Regions from separate parts of the Gottschalkia acidurici 9a genome, predicted to be linked through region 1. Evidence: a T-box and tRNA genes for the amino acid it is inferred to sense, from the RefSeq annotation. Region 1 holds a T-box; the other holds one or more tRNA genes.
The links. A T-box is a leader RNA that pairs with one kind of tRNA and senses whether it is charged. The one in region 1 lies ahead of argS (arginine--tRNA ligase), so its partner is inferred to be a tRNA-Arg.
Positions count from the first base shown of each region.

Region 2: it has a tRNA-Arg gene. The T-box ahead of argS (arginine--tRNA ligase) is inferred to sense a tRNA for this amino acid. The anticodon was not compared.

Region 1 covers NC_018664.1:976,236-986,781, reverse strand. Annotated here, with positions in the region: gene CURI_RS04415 (hypothetical protein) at 41-1,093, opposite strand; gene CURI_RS04410 (hypothetical protein) at 1,144-1,665, opposite strand; gene CURI_RS04405 (zf-HC2 domain-containing protein) at 1,689-2,123, opposite strand; gene CURI_RS04400 (RNA polymerase sigma factor) at 2,113-2,703, opposite strand; gene CURI_RS04395 (hypothetical protein) at 2,733-3,857, opposite strand; gene argS (arginine--tRNA ligase) at 3,971-5,671, opposite strand; T-box leader at 5,731-5,952, opposite strand; gene CURI_RS04385 (copper amine oxidase N-terminal domain-containing protein) at 6,279-7,085, opposite strand; gene CURI_RS04380 (2-thiouracil desulfurase family protein) at 7,437-7,862, opposite strand; gene CURI_RS04375 (endonuclease MutS2) at 7,871-10,249, opposite strand; gene CURI_RS04370 (U32 family peptidase) at 10,259-10,546, opposite strand, start outside.
Region 2 covers NC_018664.1:348,595-359,140, reverse strand. Annotated here, with positions in the region: gene CURI_RS01680 (DNA alkylation repair protein) at 1-599, opposite strand, end outside; gene CURI_RS01675 (methylated-DNA--[protein]-cysteine S-methyltransferase) at 673-1,149, opposite strand; gene pdxR (MocR-like pyridoxine biosynthesis transcription factor PdxR) at 1,303-2,748, opposite strand; gene CURI_RS01665 (pyridoxamine 5'-phosphate oxidase family protein) at 2,878-3,348, shown strand; tRNA gene CURI_RS01660 (tRNA-Arg) at 3,393-3,469, opposite strand; tRNA gene CURI_RS01655 (tRNA-Leu) at 3,548-3,632, opposite strand; tRNA gene CURI_RS01650 (tRNA-Lys) at 3,638-3,713, opposite strand; tRNA gene CURI_RS01645 (tRNA-His) at 3,717-3,793, opposite strand; gene CURI_RS01640 (metallophosphoesterase) at 3,977-4,456, opposite strand; gene rdgB (RdgB/HAM1 family non-canonical purine NTP pyrophosphatase) at 4,505-5,071, opposite strand; gene rph (ribonuclease PH) at 5,064-5,816, opposite strand; gene CURI_RS01625 (GerMN domain-containing protein) at 5,914-6,924, opposite strand; gene CURI_RS14885 (N-acetylmuramoyl-L-alanine amidase) at 7,032-8,879, opposite strand; gene CURI_RS01615 (AIR synthase family protein) at 9,059-10,042, opposite strand; gene CURI_RS01610 (class I SAM-dependent methyltransferase) at 10,255-10,546, opposite strand, start outside.

The DNA of each region.
Region 1 (10,546 bases):
CAAAATCGCTGTCGAATTTTCTATTGATAGCGATTTTAACTTAATTATCTTTCAATTTTACAAATCTATAAATTCCAGCTCTAGTTTTTACATAACTTATAATAAATCTATCTCGCTCACCCTTATATATAATCTGACATTTATTTAAAATATCATGACTAAAAGCTTCGTCATAGTTATATTTAAATATATCAGTATCTTTATAACTTTCTATATATAAACTCTCCGGATTTATTCTTCCTTTTCTTAATTTTGTTATATACGAACATAAGCTTTCTATAAAGTTTATATCTTTTATATCCCTACTTATAATTTCTCCTTTTATCATTCCAACCAGCCCATGTGTAAAAAAGTTTCCATTATCTTTTTCATATATATAAGTTTCACTTTCTTTCAAAATATATAGGGATTCTCTGAGTGTATTAAATTTTTGATTTATATTTATTCCATTTAGAAAACTTATGATATCTATTTTTGTTCTTTCAAATTCTATAACATAATTTTTACAGTATGTATCTTTAGGCATTTTGTAAAAGTCATCACATTCAAGTAAATCTTTTTGTGAAAAGTTTATTATTTCTTGTTTTAGTGTTTCTAATATATCTATGTATTCATAATCTTTATATTTTAACTTTAAGAAAAGTATCTTAGATAGTAATACGTATTCTAAAAGTATCTCTATATTTCCTGAAGTATAAAGTATGTTTTTTATAGTTTCTTTTTTCACAGTATGCCAGTTTTGATTAGCCAAAGTAATAGGCACAATTCTAGCATATATAGTTTCATCAGTACTATTCCAATACTCTTTAGTATAATTTTTATCTATAGCATTTATTATATCTTTATTATATCCATGTCTATAACTTTTCCACAGTTTTAGTTCTTCTAAAAACCTTTTATAATCTATAATGTTTCCATCATTACTTTGTGAAGGTAATAGTGATTTAATAGTAAGTATCATTATCTCCACCATGTATGACCACTGATTTTGTTCATACTCCTCCACTATGGGCTTCTTTCCCTTACTTTTATAGTCTAGAACTTCAAAGTAACTTGCATTCATTATAAAGTTTTTTATCATGCTTTCCTGCATTGACTTAAACACTCCTTTAAATATAAAAAGCTAGGATTCACCTAGCGAAGTTATTCTTTGGTTTTAGTTTTTCTTAAAATTATAAATCCAATTAAAATTAAGACTATTGGAAATATAGAATCTAATATTGCTACTTTAATATGATTAGGAATAATAATAATTCCCAAAGATAATATTTCTATTAAAGACTGTTGTATAAGCAATATGCATCCTAATCCAACAAACCCAATACCTATATATTTTGGCTTAACCTCTCCTAAGTGAAATTCTGAAAATAAATCTTCTTCAACTTCACTTCCAGATTCCAGTTTCTTTCTAGTATGATATGCATCAAAGAATGCGTAGAACCAAATCATAATATTTAGTATAGTAAAAGATCTAGCTGAATATATTAAATCGGTTATAACTATTACACCAAAAAATAAAAACATAAACTGGAGTCCTTTTTTCATAAGCCCTAAATACATATGGCCTCCACCTGGAATTAAGGAGCATATCATAGCTAATATTTTGTTATATTTTTTATTGTCATGAAAGTCAAAGTCTTCATCATCATAAAAGTCGTTGTTCAATTCAATCGCTCCTTGCTTTATATTTAAAATATGCCTGCTATCTCTTTCATACTTTCTGAAATTTTATCTATTGGACTTAATATCATTTTATTTATTCCTATACTACTTTTATATATTTCTGAAAATAGATTTACTGGTTTATATTGAGTTATATTAAAAACAGCAGCGACTGCTCCTGCCGCTATAATACTAGTAACCCATTTAAATATAAAAGTTTCTTTTATGCTTTTTTTACCCTCGTATACTTTAACTTTACTTATAACACCGCTAGTAAAGTCAATAGGAGTTATAACCGTATTGTGATTTGACAAAATAAAGAACATCTTTTCCATATCATCATATTCTTTTTTGCATCGGACACAATTGGATATATGTTTCTTTATATTAAACGCCTCTATATCAGTAAGGCTTTGCTCTATATATCTATCCATTTTATCCATTGCTTCCTCACATTTCATTTATATTCCCCTCTCTTATACACGCTTTAGCTACTCTTTCTTTTAGCATTCTTCTAGCCCTATAAAGCCTTGTTTCTACGGTTCTTTCTGGTATATCTAACGCTTTTGCTATTTCTTGATAAGTCATTTCATTAAAATGATACATTATAAGAACAGTTTTATACTTGTCTGATAAGTCATATATTAGACTGTGTATTTCTTGTTGACTTTCATCTTTTACTATTCTTTCATCCGGCATTAGACTTCTATCTGGTATATCTATAGTTTGATCTTTATTCTCTTCATTAACCATATTTGAGAAGTTTATATTTTTCATCTTTTCTTTTTTCTTTTTCCAATCTAAGCAAGTGTTTACGGATATTCTATATATCCATGTAGATAGCTTACTTTCTCCTCTAAAGTTTTTTATTTGTCTATATATCTTTAAAAAAACTTCCTGAGCTAAATCTTGAGCTTCATCATAGTCATTTGTAAATTTATAAGCCATTCCAAACACTCTATTTTTATACGAGTTCACTATTTTATCATAATTAGAATAATTCCCACTTTTCAACTGTTGTATAATTTGATTTTCATTCAATTTAAAACACCACCTACCTAACTATCATTTTAGTTAGTTTTTAATGTTATATTTCCATTATTCACTCTTACATTGAATAAAGGCTTTAGATTTTGTCTAGTTTCATTTATACTACTACTACTGGCACTCTCTATTATATTAAATCCTATATTATCATATATAGTTCCATAAGTAGTAACTATATTGAACTTTCCTTTTTGCTTGCTTGGCAATTCTATATTTACATCTGAATAGTCACAGTATATCTCTACATCTTTATCTATTGCTTTTTCTAATTTCAAAGATGTGCTTCCACCATTCGAGCTAATATATATATTTCCAAACGAACTCTCTATATTATTTTCACAGTATTGGCTATGAATATTTATATTTCCAACTATATTTTCTGCTTTTACATATCCGTAGTTCACTTTCAAGTCTATATCTCCGTTAATATCTTCTAGTCGTATATCTGAATAGTTACTGCTTATAGTTATAGAGTTCTCAACATCTTCAATCTCTATAGCACTATAGTCACTTTTTATTTCTATATCTACATTTTTAGGAACAATTAATATATATCTAACATCCTCAATATTCATATCATTTATATAGTTACCCTTAGCTTTTTTTTCTATTGTTGATGTTATTTCAGTAATATTTCCGTCTTCATTTATTTTTAGAATATTATTTGTTGCTTTTTTTTCCTTATCTATATCGTCATATTTATAAGTGCCTGATACATATACTTTTACTTCATCATCATTACTTTTCTTAACTATTATATCACTATATGAGTCATTTAATATAATTTTTTTATTTCCTTTCAAAACCATATTATTAGAAACTGACTTTTCATACTTGTGTCTTATTCTTGCATGTTCTTTCACATTATCAAATCTTTGTATAGTAGTTGATGTCATAGCTATACTACTCACAATAGCCACAACCAATGATGTGCTTATTATATCTAGCTTTACATTAATATCTTCTTGATTTTTAGCCTTTAAATTATTAATTATTATCTCTAATCCAAATAGCATTATAATAGACGGCCATAACATTGAAAATAACTTAACTATATTATATCCTATGAATTTTTGAAGAAGTATAGTAAATCCTAAAGCCATAAGTAGAACAGCTAAAGTAAATCTACCCGTCTTTATGCTTTTCAATTTAACCCTCCTCCAACTATCTGCATTAATATATATGACAAATAGTTTTTTTAAAACCCTTCACTATATTGAAAAAAATAGCACCGTCTAAAACGATGCTATTATAATTTACTTTACATTTTCTCTGGTGTTTCAATACCAAGGAGTCCTAGTCCAGTCTTTAACACTACAGATACGGAGTAAACCAATAATAATCTAGCTTTTTGTAAACTCTCATCCTCTACTATTATAGGACATTCATGATAGAATCTACTGAATGCTTGAGCTAAGTCTATCACATGTTTAGATATAAATGAAGGTTCATTTTTTTCCATAGCTGATACTATAGCATGCGGGAATGTTTCTAATAATCTCACCACATTTATTGACTCATCATTATTTAGTAGTGAATAATCTATATCAGTAGTTATATCATATTGAGCTCTACTCAATACACTTTTTGCTCTAACGTAAGTATATTGAACATAAGGCCCTGTTTCACCTTCAAAACTTAACATCTTATCCCAGTTAAATACTATATCTTTTATTCTACTGTTACTTAAATCATTAAATATAACTGCACCTATACCAACCATTTTTGCAACTTCATCTTTATTTTCAAGCTCTGGATTCTTTTCTTCAATTACTTCTCTAACCTTTTCTATTGATCTACTTAGAAGATCATCTAAAAGTATAACATTTCCTTTTCTAGTTTGAAGCTTTCCTTCTTCTGTACTAACTCTACCAAATGGAACATGTTCTAAGTTTTTAGCCCAATCATATCCCATAAGTTCTAGTACCTTAAAGAACTGTGCGAAGTGTAGGTTTTGAGCATAATCAGTAAGATAGATAGCCTTTACAAAATCAAATGTTTCTTTTCTATATATCGCAGCAGTTATATCTCTTGTAGCATATATAGTTGTTCCATCACTTTTAATAACTAAACATGGTGGCATTTTGTACTCCTCTAAATCTACTACATATGCCCCTTTACTTTCTACTAAAATATTTTTTTCTTTTATCATTTCAACTACTCTATCCATTTTATCCTCATAAAAACTTTCACCTGTATAGTAGTCAAAATCAACCTTTAGTAATTTATATATTCTTGAAAACTCTTCTAAGCTTAGTTCTACGAACCATTTCCAAATCTTTTTAGCTTCTTCATCATTGTTTTCTAGCTTTTTAAACCACTCTCTACCTTCATCTTCAAGAGTGGGATCTTTTTCAGCCTCTTCATGGAATTTAACATATAGCGATTGTAGTGCCTTTATAGGTTCTTTTTCTATATCTGCTTTATTACCCCACTTGTTATATGCACATATCATCTTACCAAATTGTGTTCCCCAATCTCCTAAGTGGTTAACCCCTATAGGATTAAATCCTAAGAATTTATATATTTTATATATTGAATTACCTATAACAGTTGATCTTAAATGTCCAACGTGAAATAACTTTGCTATATTAGGAGATGAATAGTCTATAACTACCTTTCCGCCATTTCCCATAGTACTTGAACCAAAGTTTTCTTTTTTATCCACAACTTCTTTTAAAACGCTCTCTAATAATAGTGCTTTATTAACAAAGAAGTTAACATATCCACCTGTATTTTCTATCTTTTCAAAGTATTTATTTCCTTCTAAACTCTTTGCTATATCTTCTGCTATTATATTAGGAGCTTTTCTTAGTGTCTTTGCAAATCTAAAACAAGGTAGTGCATAGTCTCCTAACTCATAGTTAGGTGGTACTTCTATTATTGTTTCAATATCACTTTGAGTAAATCCATCTACCTTTTCACTTATTAATTTCGTTACTTCGCTTTTAAAATCTATCATAAATTAATCCTCCTTATTTAACTTCAAGTTTTTAACACAAAAAGATCTCGTCTCTAAATAAAAGAGACGAGATCTTAATCCCGTGTTGCCACTCTAATTAGTATATATACTAAAAGTTATATACTCACTCTATTCCTATAACGTAGGAAATACGTCTAATTTTACTCATTTCAAATAGATTCTCAAGGTCTCTTTTCAGATATATTTATGTATTAGGCTTACACCGTCCCCAACTCGCTTAGACATAACTTAAATCTTACTCTTCCTTTCGCAGAATTTAAGTATATTTAATATGTTTGATAATTTGAGATTATAACATATATTTTAGCTTTTTTCAATATATTAGATTATTTAGTTTCTGCTTGTATTATATATTATATTCGTTTCAAAATATTTTTTATTTGTGATAAGAGGGAATATTTTATTTAATAGCTGTCAATAAGCTTGCTTATTAAGCCTAACCCAAGCAAAATTATTAAATAATTTCTCATAAGTATCGATTGCCATCTCTAAAGCTTATTTTTATTTTTCGAACTATTAAACTGTTTTTATTATCAGCTTAACAGTTCAAATATTTAAAGCAACCTACATTTTTCTAAATTTCATTCTATTCCACTACAAAACTACGAAGAAGGTTTCTTGACGCATTTAATAGTTCTAAATAATTTTCACTTGTCACTTCATCTTCAGGATCATATTGTACATCTGATGCAAACTCAGCTATATAGTAAACACCGCTATCATAGTTTAATAAATACCCTGGAATAATGTCTAACACTTGTGGACTATAAGTTTTAGAAACTCTAAACAATAGACCTCCCTCATCTTTTGTTTTATCTCCATGGCTATATGCATCATAAAAGATAACTCTGTTTTTACTTTCCTTTATTATTAGTTTATCTTTAAGTTCACTTGGTATTTTTAAACTAAATCCATTTTCTAAAGACTCATATTTAAAATAATTTTCTTCTTCTAAATATCCTTTTGTTGTATAATCTCCTACTATCGCTACTCTATTATTGTTGTCCCAGCTTACTTCTCTATTAAAAACTTCAGATATAAATCTCAAAGGAACATAAGTTATATTGTTTTTTATAAACGGTTTTACATCAATTGTTAATATCTTTCCATTAAATATAGCTTCTTTTTTGCCAATACCAATTTGTAATATATTTTCTGCATTTTCTATCTTAACAGTCGCTGTTTCAGAATCCCAATGTACATCATATCCTAGCTTTTCACTTATAATTCTTAAAGGAACTATCAATCTACTATCTTTAAGAATTGACTCATTTCCGCCTTCTACTAGTTCTCCATCTATTATAGTGATTATATTACTTTCTTCTATTGCATAACTCGGAACAGATACCATTAAAAGAATAGTAATTATAAAAATAGAAATAACTCTTGACACCCCTATCAACATCTCCTTTTTTAAATAATACTAATTTATTATAGAACCCAGTAGTAAACTTAAGTCTATATTCATATTGCCTTTGATTATATATTAGTGGCTTTCACAATATAATGTTACATTTATTTTAGAAACTTTCTATATGATAATTTGGAAGTGTAACATAAATTCAAACATTTGATTTATATTCACATGAAATCCTATCATAAATTATATACGTGTCAAATATAGAATTATTATTTATAGCTTGTTTTTGTATATATAATATTTATATTGATTTAATCTTGTCTTTTCTCAAATTCTTATTTTATAAAATAGTATACAACTATAGATAAAGGACTTGTGTAGTAATCACAAGTCCTCTTCAGTATATATCTTTATTCCATTTTTCTCTAATAACTCAGATGTTACTCCATTTCCTTTAATGATAGTCTTCGAAAAAGTTCCATCATATATTTTCCCATATCCACAAGAAGGACTTCTAGCCTTTAATATTGCTTTTTTTATTCCCATCATTTTTGCTATTTTAAGAGTTTCTTCTGCTCCCTTAAGAAAGTTTTCTGTTACATCTTTTCCATTGTTTGATATAACTTTTACATTTCCATTATCAGGCACTATTTCGCTAGGTAGTCTAGGGGTGCTTAGACCTCCTAATTGTTCTGGACATACTAAAATAGCTTTACCTTCTTGTACTAGTTTTAAGATCTTTTCATTTTTATTGTTTTTCCCATCATATTTACAGTCTATTCCTGCTAAGCAAGCACTTATTATATACATTTTTTCACCTACTTAATTTCAACTACAGTTACTCCAGTTCCACCTTCACCGTAGTTACCTAGTCTACTTGCTTTTACATGTCTATGTCTTTTTAACAACTGTCCTATTCCTTCTCTCAGTATACCCGTACCTTTTCCGTGAATGATATTAACAACTTTTAATCCTGCTAGGTATGCATCGTCTAAGAACTTGTCTACCTCTAACATAGCTTCTTCTAAATTCTGTCCTCTAAGGTCAAGATCTGATTTTACATTCACTGATTTACTTTTTATAACAGATTTTGCTGACCCTTTAGTTTGTACTTTACTTTCTTTCTTAGACTTTTCTATAGTATCTAGTGGTACTGTTATCTTCATTATACCTACTTGAACTAAAACATTTCCATTTTCATCTGGTGCTGATAAAACTGTACCCGTTTGATTTAATGAAAGTATTTTAACATTCTCTCCTATGTCTACACTAGCTAGAGGTTTTGCACTTTTCTTAGATAATATCTGTTCAGATAAGTCACCTTCTATATTATCTATATTTCCTTTAAGTTTTTCCTTAGCTTCTTGTAATCTTCTACTTTGTTCTTTTTCTATTTCTATAGATACTTCTTTTAGTTCATTTAGTATTTCTTCAGATTCTGCTCTTGCTTTTAACAGAACATTTCTAGCTTCTTCTCTTGCTTCTCTTAGAATTTTTTCTCTATTATTTTCTATTTTTAATGTCTTTTCTTCTAATTCTTCTTTTAGTTGATTTACTTCTCTTCTAAGTCTATTAGCTTCTTCTCTGTTCTTTTCAGTTTCTATTCTGTCTTTTTCTATACTTGCTAATACATCCTCAAATGCTATGTTCTCTTTAGATATAAATTCCTTTGCGCTATCTATTATAAAGTCCTGAAGTCCTAGTCTTTTAGAAATTTCAAAAGCATTAGACTTTCCTGGTACTCCTATTAATAGTCTATATGTTGGGCTAAGAGTTTCCACATTAAACTCTACGGATGCATTTTCTATACCTTCAGTTGTAAGTGCATATACTTTTAACTCACTATAGTGAGTAGTTGCTACGGTTCTTATCTTTCTATTATAAAGATAGTCTAATATAGACATAGCTAATGCTGCTCCTTCAGTAGGATCAGTCCCAGCACCTAATTCATCAAATAATACTAGAGAATTATCGTCTAAGTTATTAAGAATATCTACTATATTTGTCATATGAGATGAAAATGTACTTAAACTCTGCTCGATACTCTGTTCATCACCGATATCTGCAAATATATTTTCAAATACAGCCATTTCAGTTCCATGTTCTACCGGAACTTGTAGTCCTGACTGCATCATAAGTGTAAAGAGACCTACTGTTTTTAATGTAACAGTTTTACCTCCAGTATTCGGTCCTGTGATCAAAAGTGTAGTGAAATTATCACCTAAGTAGATATCCGTAGGAACTACATCTTTAACACCAAGTAATGGATGTCTACCTTTTTTAATATTTATATATCCTCTGTTGTTTATGTTTGGCTTACTTCCATTCATATCTAGTGATAATTTTCCCTTTGCAAATATAAAGTCTATTTGGCTAAGTATCTTTTGATTTGATCTAATTCCTTCATTTTCTTCTCCGACCATCTCACTAAGTTCTGTAAGAATTTTTTCTATTTCTTTCTTTTCATTAAGCTTAAGTTCTTTCAGCTCGTTATTTAAGTTTACTATTGCCATAGGCTCTATAAATAAAGTTGCCCCACTAGATGATTGATCGTGAATAAGTCCAGGAAATATACTTCTATATTCTTGCTTTACAGGAACTACATATCTCTCACTTCTAATAGTTATAATCGCATCTTGAAGATACTTTTTATTTGTACTAGAGTTTATTATAGAGTTTAATTTAGTTCTTATATTATCATTTTTAATTTGTATTTGTTTTCTTATATTTCTTAAGTTAGAACTTGCATTGTCAGATATCTCTTCTTCGCTTACTATAGCATTAAAAATATTATCTTCTATTTCTCTATATGAGTTTAAATCTCCAATCAAACTCTCTAGTATTGGATAGCTTGAATTATTTTCATCTTTTTCTTGTTTTAAAAATCCTTTTATCTTTCTTGCTGCTCTTATAGTATCAGCTACTCTTAATAATCCGCCCGGAGAAAGTATACCACCTATTTCTGCTCTTTTAACTTCTGATAATACATCATGTATTCCCCCTAATGGTGGACTCCCTCTTTTTAAAAGTAAACTAACTGCTTCATCGGTTTCATCTTGTAGATATTTAACTTCCTCGTAGTTTAAACTTGGACTTAGTTTTAAAGCTATTTCTTCTCCTAGAGATGATTCCGTCTTATCTGTTAATTTTTCTATTATTTTGCTATACTCAAGTACCCTTAAAGTCTTTTCGTTCATATACTCCTCCTATAATACACCTCTAAAAAAGTGACCGTTAGTTATCCCCTCTTTAGTTTTAAGCTTATCTACAAACCTCTCTATTTCACTTATGTCTATTTTTCCATTAGCAAAATCATAATATGCTGCTTGTATATCTTTTACTTCTTCTTCCAAGGTAAAGTCTAATCTAACCATATCCACTTTACTAGAGTATATTTTTGCCAAATGCTCTGGAACTACTATTGGCTGACTATTGTAGATAATAGTACTATTTTCTTTTCTTTTGAAATCAAAAATCATATCTTTTCTATCTAA
Region 2 (10,546 bases), 630 kb from region 1:
AAGTCATCTAAATTATTCTTTTGTAAATATTTCATAGTTCTTTCTGGAAACTTTATATAGCAAATAGATATATTCCACGCAATTGCCATTTTAACATAGTAACCCTCATGTTTTATTGTGTCTAGTAGCTGTAACACTCTATCTATATAGTCTTCTTCAATATAATAATTAAGAAGCATTACAATACCAAAGCGTACATCAAATTCTTCTTCTGAATACAAATATGGATTTAAGAAGCTCCAAACACGCTCCATATTCTGTTTTGTGAACTTTAGTCCATTACAGAAGCTATCACAAACACCCCAGTTATTGATTTTAGGAACAAATTCCTCAATATAACCTAGCAACTCTTCAATGTAGACCTTTACATATCCCAAAACTATGCCTTGTAACATCACTTCTTCATAGTATTCATCTTGAGCCATTTTCATATACTCTCGCCAATCACCTTTAGCAATTTGCTTAGCGAGGTTTCTTAACAGTGGCATTCTAACTCCTACAATATTATCAACTCCAGGGCATAGTTTACTATGAAACTTTCTATATTCTTCATCTGCTAATTCAAATATTTGATCTCTTATTGTCTTTTCCAACGTCACATGCTCCTTTATGAGTATACTTTCTTCATATTCATAAGTTATTCTTTAGTGAAACTATATAAGATTAAGATACTTAACTTAACTTATCTATATTTTGTTTTTCTATTTGTAAAAGCTTTTCTTTCATATCTAGTCCACCTGCATAACCAACTAACTTACCGTTAGATCCTATCACACGATGACAAGGGATAAATATCATAATTGGATTTTTATTGTTTGCCATTCCCACAGCACGACATGCCTTTACATTACCTATATTTTCTGCTATATCTTTATAACTATAAGTTTTGCCATAAGGAATTTCTTTTAATGAGTTCCAAACCTTTTGCTGAAATTCTGTGCCATTTGGCTCAAGAGATATATTAAATTTTTTTCTTTTTCCATCAAGATATTCTATTAACTCATTTTTTGCTTGTTTTAATAAGGATGTTTCTATAATGTCTACACCATTAGGTATATCTTCTCCCAAGTATGCATGAGTAATTGCCGTTCCATTCTCTATAATTACTATTTTACCAATCATAGTTTCATAACAAAATGCATTCTTCATGTTATTCCCTCCCTAGAATCTATGTTCTCTTTATAATATATTTTATCTTATTTATTTAAAATTGTCTTTCAAATTATTATCTTGTAATTGATTATCTTGTTACTGAGAATTATCAATTTTACTATATTCGTTCTAAATAGTTTAAAAAGTCTATTACCTATTTATATTTTTAAACCATGCTTTATTTAATATATTAACCCCCTCAACTATTTCTTTCTCGCTTAATGAACTAAATCCTAAAAGAATTATGTTTTTGGGACAATTGTCTTCGTTTATCCAGTATGGATATGTAGGATATACTTTTACCTTATATTCTTTAGCCCTTTTTATCAGCCAGTCTTGACTCTCTCCATTTAAAAACTCTAATAGGATATGTAGTCCTGCATTATTTCCATATATATTTACCTTGTCACCCATAACATCATTAACTGTTTTAACTAAAATATCGTGCTTATTTTTATTCAATAAACATGATTTTCTAATGTATCTCTCAAAGTGACCTCTTTCAATATATAGGCTAACGACTTTTTGTTGCAACCATGAAACTGTAGAATAATATCCTGAAAATATATCATTATATCTAGCTATTAATGAATTTGGCAATACCATATAGCTCATACGTAGCCCTGGAGATAACGCCTTTGAAAAAGTGCCTAAGTAAATTACTCTATCATTAACATTAATAGATTGTAGTGATGGAATTGGTCTTGAATTATATCGAAATTCACTATCATAGTCATCTTCAATAATAAAAACATTGTTTTGAGTTGCCCAATTAAGCAATTCATTTCTATTCTGGATAGGCATAATTGCACCTGTAGGAAATTGATGTGATGGCGTAATATAAACAGCTTTTACATTCAAATTTACTAGTTCTTTCAATCTTATTCCATCAATTCCTACTGGTACAGGAAAAATTTCAAACCCATTATTGTTGAAGACAATTTTTGCTCCATTATATCCTGGTTCCTCCATTGCCAATTTACGTTCTTCAAATGGTATGAGCTTACATATCAAGTCAATTGCATGTTGTACTCCACTGCACAATATAATTTGATTAGGACTACAGCGTATTCCTCTTGACTTCCTTAAATGTTTCATTATTTCAATTCGTAAACTAATGTCACCTTGCTTATCACTATAATTATTAATATCTCTAATGTCTTCTGAATTTAAAGCTTCTGAGGTTAAGCGTCTCCATAATGAGTACGGAAATCCTTCACTATCAAGACTTCCATACTCAAAGTTATATTTATAATATTTTTCACTTTCTACAGCCTCCAAATTGAATATTTCATTCTCATTATGACTTTCATTAGCCGTTGTGTCACTTGTACCTTTAGATTCTACAAATAAGTTATCATCAATAGTTTGAACTACAAATCCTGATCCGACTTTACTAATAACATAACCTTCTATACAAAGTTGAAAATAAGCTCTCTCTACTGTATTTCTAGATACACATAGTGTCTTTGCTAGCTCTCTCGTAGAAATTAACTTATCCCCAGCTTTAAGATTTCCTATGATAATCTCACTTTTTATCTGTTGATATATCTGTTGATATAGTGGTGTTTTTATTAAATTATTTATATAAATCATATTATCACCTCATATTTAACTGTATCCTATTTTTATTACAGAAGTGGTTCTTTTTATATGTCCAATTTATAGTATAATATTGCCAATGGAATAAATCCAACAAATATTTAAAATATGAGGTGATATGCTATGCAAAATAGAATGAAAAAGCATCAATTAACTTCAGATCAAATAGTTTCTCTATTTAACAGAGCTCATATAGGTACACTTGCAACCTTAAATTCTGATGGATTCCCCTATGCAATTGCAATGCACTTTGTTTACCTAAATGAAAAAATATATCTACATGGTCTTCCTAAAGGTCAAAAAATTGATAATATAATCAGAAACCCTAAGGTTTGCTTTGAAATTAATGAAATGCTTGGACTCATAGCAAGTGATACTGACCCTTGTGATACTAATACTGAATATAATAGTATTGTTGCATTAGGATACGCTAAGATAGTAGACGACTTAAGTCTTAAAAGAGAAGTATTAAACAAAATAATAAATAAATTTACACCAAACTTTTCTGGCTATGATCTGCCTGAAAATATGGTGAAAGGTACTGCTGTTATAGAAATTGAGATTAAAGAATGCACAGGTAAGTACTATAAATAAAAAATAAGATCAGAATTGAATTCAATTCTGATCTTATTTTTTATTGGCACATCCTGAGGGACTCGAACCCCCAACCAACTGGTTCGAAGCCAGCTACTCTATCCAATTGAGCTAAGGATGCATGGATATTTTCGCCGTAATACAAACAAACATTTGCCTTAACAAAAGCAAATGTTCATTTATTCGTTTTATATGTAATTGGTGCGGGAAAGAGGACTTGAACCCCCACGCCTTGCGGCACTAGATCCTAAGTCTAGCGCGTCTGCCAATTCCGCCATTCCCGCATAAGTGGTGACCCATCCGCGACTCGAACGCGGGACACCCTGATTAAAAGTCAGGTGCTCTACCGACTGAGCTAATAGGTCATTTGGGGTGGATAGTGGGACTCGAACCCACGGTCTTCGGAACCACAATCCGACGCGTTAACCAACTACGCTATACCCACCATGTTTAATCGCTAACAATAATAAATTATACTAGCTTTTGTTTCTTGTGTCAATACTTTTTTTAAAAGATATTTAAAGTTTTTAAACGACATTTAATATCTTTTAACCTCTCTGTCCGACAAAATTCATTCTATCATGTAATCTAGTATCATGTCAACAACTTTAATTTATTTTTTTATATTTTAATCAATATTTATTATTTCACTTTTTATTTCTCCATTTACTATCTCTATAATTCCTATACTCTTTTTACTTCCACCCCTTGGTATAGTTGGGCTACCTGGATTTAATATTAGTATATTTTCACTTTCAATTTTCATAGATGCGTGACTATGTCCAAATAGTATCATGTCCGCATCTAACTCTTTTCCCCTGTAAAAAACTCTATTCATATCACTTTTCACATTATATAAATGTCCGTGAGTTATAAATATTTTTTTACCTTCTATTTCTATTAATTTATCTTCTTCTACATTATTTTCTGAAAAGTCACAGTTGCCTTTTACATATATAACTTTCTTACCTAATTCATTTTCTATTTTTATCGCATCTTTCACATAGTCACCTAAATGAATTATAATATTTAAATTATCTATCTGCTTTAATTTTTCTAGGCATCCATCAATATAGCCATGTGTATCACTTATAACACCTATCTTCAACTTAACTCATCCTTTGTAATATGTTTTTTAATTCTACTTTCAACTTTTTTAAAGCATCTGCTCTATGACTAATACTATTTTTATTTTTGAATCTAGTTCTCCAAAAGTTTTGTCATATCCGTCTGGAATAAACAGAGGATCGTATCCAAAGCCATTGTCTCCTCTTTTCTCCCATATTATCTTTCCACTACAATCTCCAACTACAGTTTTTATACTTTTATCCTCTAATACTATAGCTATAGCTGTTTTAAACTTTGCAGTTCTCTCTTCTAGAGGTACACCTTCTAAGTTTTTTAGTAATTTAACATTATTAGCATTATCATTTCCTTCTTCTCCAGAATATCTAGCAGAGTATACTCCCGGCTCCTCATTCAATTTGTCCACGAACAGTCCACTGTCATCTGATATTACTATGCCATCAGTATACTTAGATATCTCTACTGCCTTTTTTATAGCATTATCCTCTAATGTATTTCCATCCTCTATTACATCTAAGTTTTTTAAACCTATTTCATCTTTTGATAGTACATTTATATTTAGATCACTTAAAATATCTTTTATTTCTTTAATTTTATTAATATTTCCGCTTGAAACAATCAAATTTTTCTTATTCATTACTCTCATCTACTCCTATAAGATTCGCTATTTCTCCTAGTGCTTCTTTTTGTTTTTCTATAAGCTCTCTATTTCCTTTCTGACCTAATTTTATTAACTCATTTAACTCATCAAATGTAAAAGGTGACTCCTCTCCCGTCCCTTGTAATTCTACAAATTCTCCTTTATCTGTCATAACTACATTCATGTCAACTTTAGCACTTGAATCTTCTTTATAGCATAAATCTAGCATACTTTCTCCCTGTACTACCCCTACGCTAATCGCTGACAAAAAACTCTTAAGCGGAATATTATTTATACTCTTTTGTAAATAAAGTTTATGTAGTGCATCTGCTAAAGCTACAAATGATCCAGTTATAGAGGCTGTTCTAGTTCCACCATCGGCCTGTATTACATCGCAATCTATCCATATAGTTTTCTCCCCTAATTTCTCTAAATCCACTACTGATCTTAGTGCTCTTCCTATTAGTCTTTGTATTTCCTGTGTTCTACCCTCTATTCTTCCTCTACTAGATTCTCTTACTTTTCTACCTATAGTAGATGATGGTAACATAGAGTATTCTGCTGTTATCCAGCCCTTTCCACAGCCTCTTAAAAAATGTGGTACTTTATCTTCTATCATAGCCGTACATATTACTTTAGTATCTCCCACTTCTATAAGTACAGATCCCTGAGGATGTTTTAAATAATTTCTTGTAATCTTAACACTTCTAATTTCATCATATTTTCTTTCGTCTATTCTCATTCGTATCACCTTTCTACTATTAGTATCTTAAGAATTATTCCCATATTTATCTTAATAATAACAGATATCTTTTCTTTTTTCTACTTATTACTAGTCTCTAATATTCATTAGCGAATGCAGGTACAGTATCCTGTAATTTTTTACCCTCCACCAGCAGTTCTATATTTTTTATATCTTTAAACTGATTTAAAGTTAATCCTATATTTTTAGTCATTTTATCAACAACATCTTGCTCTTTCAGAGCCTCTTTATCTTTTAAGTCTAAACTTAAATATATAGTATCATCTGTTACCTTTGCTTCCTTAAACTCTACACCATTAGGTATATCTGTATATAAACCAGAGAGTTCTTTAGAAGGTTTCTTAAATAGTTTCTCTACTGCCATTTCTGGATTTACTATTGGTGCAGATACTGGAATTGTAATTGGAACATAATGATCATACTTTTTATCATTAGTACCCTTATAGTATACTAATATTTTAGAATATCCTCCATCATTATTTACTTCTGAAGTTTCTATTAAATTTATATTTTCTCTTTTTAAAGGTTTTGATATGTCAGTCCCGTGCTTTAGCGTACTACCCTCTTTTCCGTCTATCATTATCTGAACTTCTTTTATATTAGGAAACTCTGTTAATGTATATACTATTGCCTTTACTAAATTTGCCTCTTGCTTTTTTGTTTCATAATTAAGAATATCACTACTAAAGTCAACTTTACAAAGACCTGTTGTTTCACTTACAGTCATTCCTAAAACTTTAGTTCCTGATGGAATTATAGGTTTAAATCCTATCTTCTCTATATCTTCCCTTATAGCTGAGCTGTCTATCATATTTTTTAAGACAGACTTCCCTATACCTTCTTCCCAGGGTATTTCCCTCTTTACAGGAACTAGATAACCTTTATCGTTTTCATAGTATATAATCGTTTCTCTTAAGTTAGATTCCATACTAACTTTTATGTCCTCCTCATCACTTCTTATGAACTCTACGTCAGGATCTTCTTCGAATATCATACTTTTAACCTTATCTATAGAGCTACAACCGTATAAGCTTAGAGATATTAGTCCTATTGAAACTATAGATACAATTCTTTTAATTTTTCTCATACCTTGAGCCTCCTTTTAAATGCATTAGTAATTTATATTAAAGAGGTACAGAAAGTATGAATACTTAAAATAAAAAACTCCTTTATAAAGGAGTTTTCTATTTGTTGCTATTTACTTAAAAAGCTGTGTATACCATTTGCTATTGCTTGTGCACACTTATCTAAGTAATCTTCTGTTACGATAACTAACTCGTCCTTAGGATTACTTATAAAGCCTAATTCTGTTAATACAGCGTAAGTATTTGTGTTTCTAGTTACTGAGAGATTCTGTTCTTTTACTCCCCTATTTACTACACCTAAAGTTCCTATTAATTCATTTTGTATAGCTTGGGCAAGAGGCTTGTCCTTAGCTTTACCTGGTTGATAAAGAGTCTCTATACCTGTAGCTGAAGTTGCAGTAGCTGAGTTAAAGTGTATACTCACAAAAGCACTTGCATTATTATTATTAGCTACATTAGCTCTTGCTTTTAAATCTTCAACAGTACTTTCATTAAGTCTAGTATCTGCACTTCTTGTCATTATAACTTTATATCCTAAATCTTTAAGTTTTTGTTCAGTTTTTAAAGCTACTTTAAGAGCTAAGTCTTTCTCTCTATGATTTCTACTAGCTGATAATGCTCCTGAGTCTGACCCTCCATGACCTGCATCTATAACAACGATTTTTTGATTACCATTATTATTATTATTGTTATTGTTGTTATTGTTGTTATTATTGTTATTATTGTTATCTATAGGAGGACTAGTTTTTTTAGTTGCTTCAACATATAGTATTAGCTTGTCCCCTGATGCTTCTATATTAACCTTGGCATTTGAATAGTTTTCGCTAATATCAAGAACTACTCTTGTTACCTTCTCTCCACTTGCATATTCTCCTCCATCATACTGACCTAATCTAACTTTTTTTACTACATCTGTACTTATATTTTTATCAACATTGTTTAAGTCAGTATCTCTAATATCTACTACTATCCTATCAGGATTAGATAATGTAAATGAATTAGTTTTAGGAAGATAAGCATTCTCTATTACTATAGCTTCTTTTCCATTTATGGTTTCCTTTTTTACATCTTTAATAGTGTTTAAGAATGTAACTGTTATATTTTTACTATCTGGTGATTTAACAATCTGAGGTTGAATAGTTTTTTGTAAATCTATTATGACTCTAACTGATTCTTTTCCACTATCTTCTGTTAACTGTATTGCTCTTATAGACTTGAATATATTATTATTTGATTCTACCTGGAATTCTCCATTTTTATTTAAAATATTTTTACTTAATTTTGCATCAGCTATATCTATAAGTAATCTTGAAGGATTCTCTAAATTCGTAGTTGTATAATCTAGTTGCCCACTTCCATTTATATGTATTTGCGGCATACTGCTATTACTTATATTTTTTGTAGATATTGATGTTATTTCTTTAGAAGTTGTTTGTGATGGCTTTTCATCTACTTTGTTTTCCTTTTTTATGTTCGCCGTTAGTGTTTTCTGATCCCAATCTACTTCACATCCTAATGTTTCTGAAACGAATCTTAATGGAACCATAGTTCTTGCACTAGCTGAATATGCTGTACTTACTAACTTTGCTGGAACATTATAAGGTATGCTTTGTACTTTTCCATTGACACTTACCTGTGAGCTGTTTGCTTTTAAGATGATATCTTTATCTGATGTCTTTATAGTTGCTTCTTGAGATTCTTGATTCCAAGCAACTTTTGCATCTAGATTCTCCGCAACAAATCTAATAGGTACTAATGTTCTTTCATCGTACATTATAGGTGGTACATCTGAGTTTAAAAGCTTGTCATTGAAGTTTACATTAACTTTTTGTAAACTCATACTTTTTCCATCTACAGATACATTTATTGATGGATTGCTATTAGCTGCTGCTAAAGTAGTAGTCACTGTTCCAATTAAGATAATAAGAGAGAATAGCGCCACTAATATCCTTTTCATAATTATCACTCCTAGCTTATTGTATTTTTTATCCTTCGTTTGTATCTACTCTATTTATATCATTTCGTGAAAGTTAATGTCAATCTATTGATACCGTTTGTAATGTTTATTTAATATTATGGTAACATACTAGAAATAATAACTCCCTATGAAATCTATTCCTTCATAGGGAGTTATGTCTATATAACTTTGTACAGCTCATCACTTCCTGGTGGATCTATATTTAATATTTGATCTTTTTCTTTCATCTTTATTCCGTCTTCTACAATTTCACCAATAACTGTACATTCTATATTTTCTTTTTTAAGTTCTTCTTTTAATATATCTACATTTTTATTTGGTGCCACTATAAGCATACTTCCACTTGAAATAAGTCTATATGGATCTATATCTAACACTTTACATATTTCTATGGTAGACTTTTTTAGAGGTATAGAGTCTTTATTTACTAAGACTCCTTTACCTGTAGCTTTTGATGCTTCCCATATGGCTCCCATCACTCCGCCCTCTGTGATGTCATGCATATATCTAACTCCTATTTTAGAAGATATCATACCTTCTTTAACTACACTTATACTATCGTTTAGCTCTATAGCTTCCTCTAGAAGTTCTACTGATACTTTTCCTTCTAATTTTTCTTTCAATTCATTAGCTATTATAGCTGTTCCTTCTATACCAGCAGATTTAGTTATAAGTATTTTATCTCCAATAATACTTTCTTCTGCATTCAATACATTTTCCTTCAGTTGTCTTCCTATAACAGTAGTAGTTATAACTACCCTATTTACAGCATCTGTTACTTCAGTATGTCCACCTATTATTTCTATATTTAATTTTTTTGATGTTTCCCCTGCTTGTCTCATTATATCTTCTAGTTCTGCTTCTGTAGTCTTAGGTGGTACTAAAATAGTCATCAACACACCTATAGGCTCTGCCCCACTAGATGCTATATCATTACATGATATATTTATCGCCAAACTTCCTATATTATGAGTTGCTCCCGTTATAGGATCTGTTGATACTACACAGCCATACTTTTCAAAATCTAACACTGCACAATCTTTCCCTATTCCAGCAGAAACTAATACTTCTTCTCTCTTATTCTTTATATTTGAAAATACTAATTTTTCTAACACTTCATTAGGTACTTTTCCTATTTCCATTTCCATCCTACCTTTCAATCTGTATGGTTACAATTTGATAATTAGAGCGTATTTTAAACTTTGTCATTATATTTTTCTACTTATAGTTTATCAGATATGGTTACAATTTTCACTGTATATATAAAAAATTACCCTACTAAATTCTCTCTATAAGACATATATTATTGTCTTCTTTATTTAGTAGGGTTTCTTATTGTAATACAAATACATTTTTATTTAGTTTTTCGAAATACAGTTCTATAGAAGTTCTCTCCTAATTCAGTATTTTCTTCAAGCTTCAGATCATGTTTATCACATAATTTTTTTATATCGTCATTAGATAGTCTTTCCTCCAATGGAGGTCCAAAATCTGTTTTTTGTTTCTTAAATTCTATTATTAAAAACTTTCCATCTGGCTTTAATATTCTATTTACTTCACTTATTATATTATCTTTTTCATCTATCTCATGTAAAACAGTTACCATTATAACTATATCACTTGACTGATCATCTAGCTTTATTCTA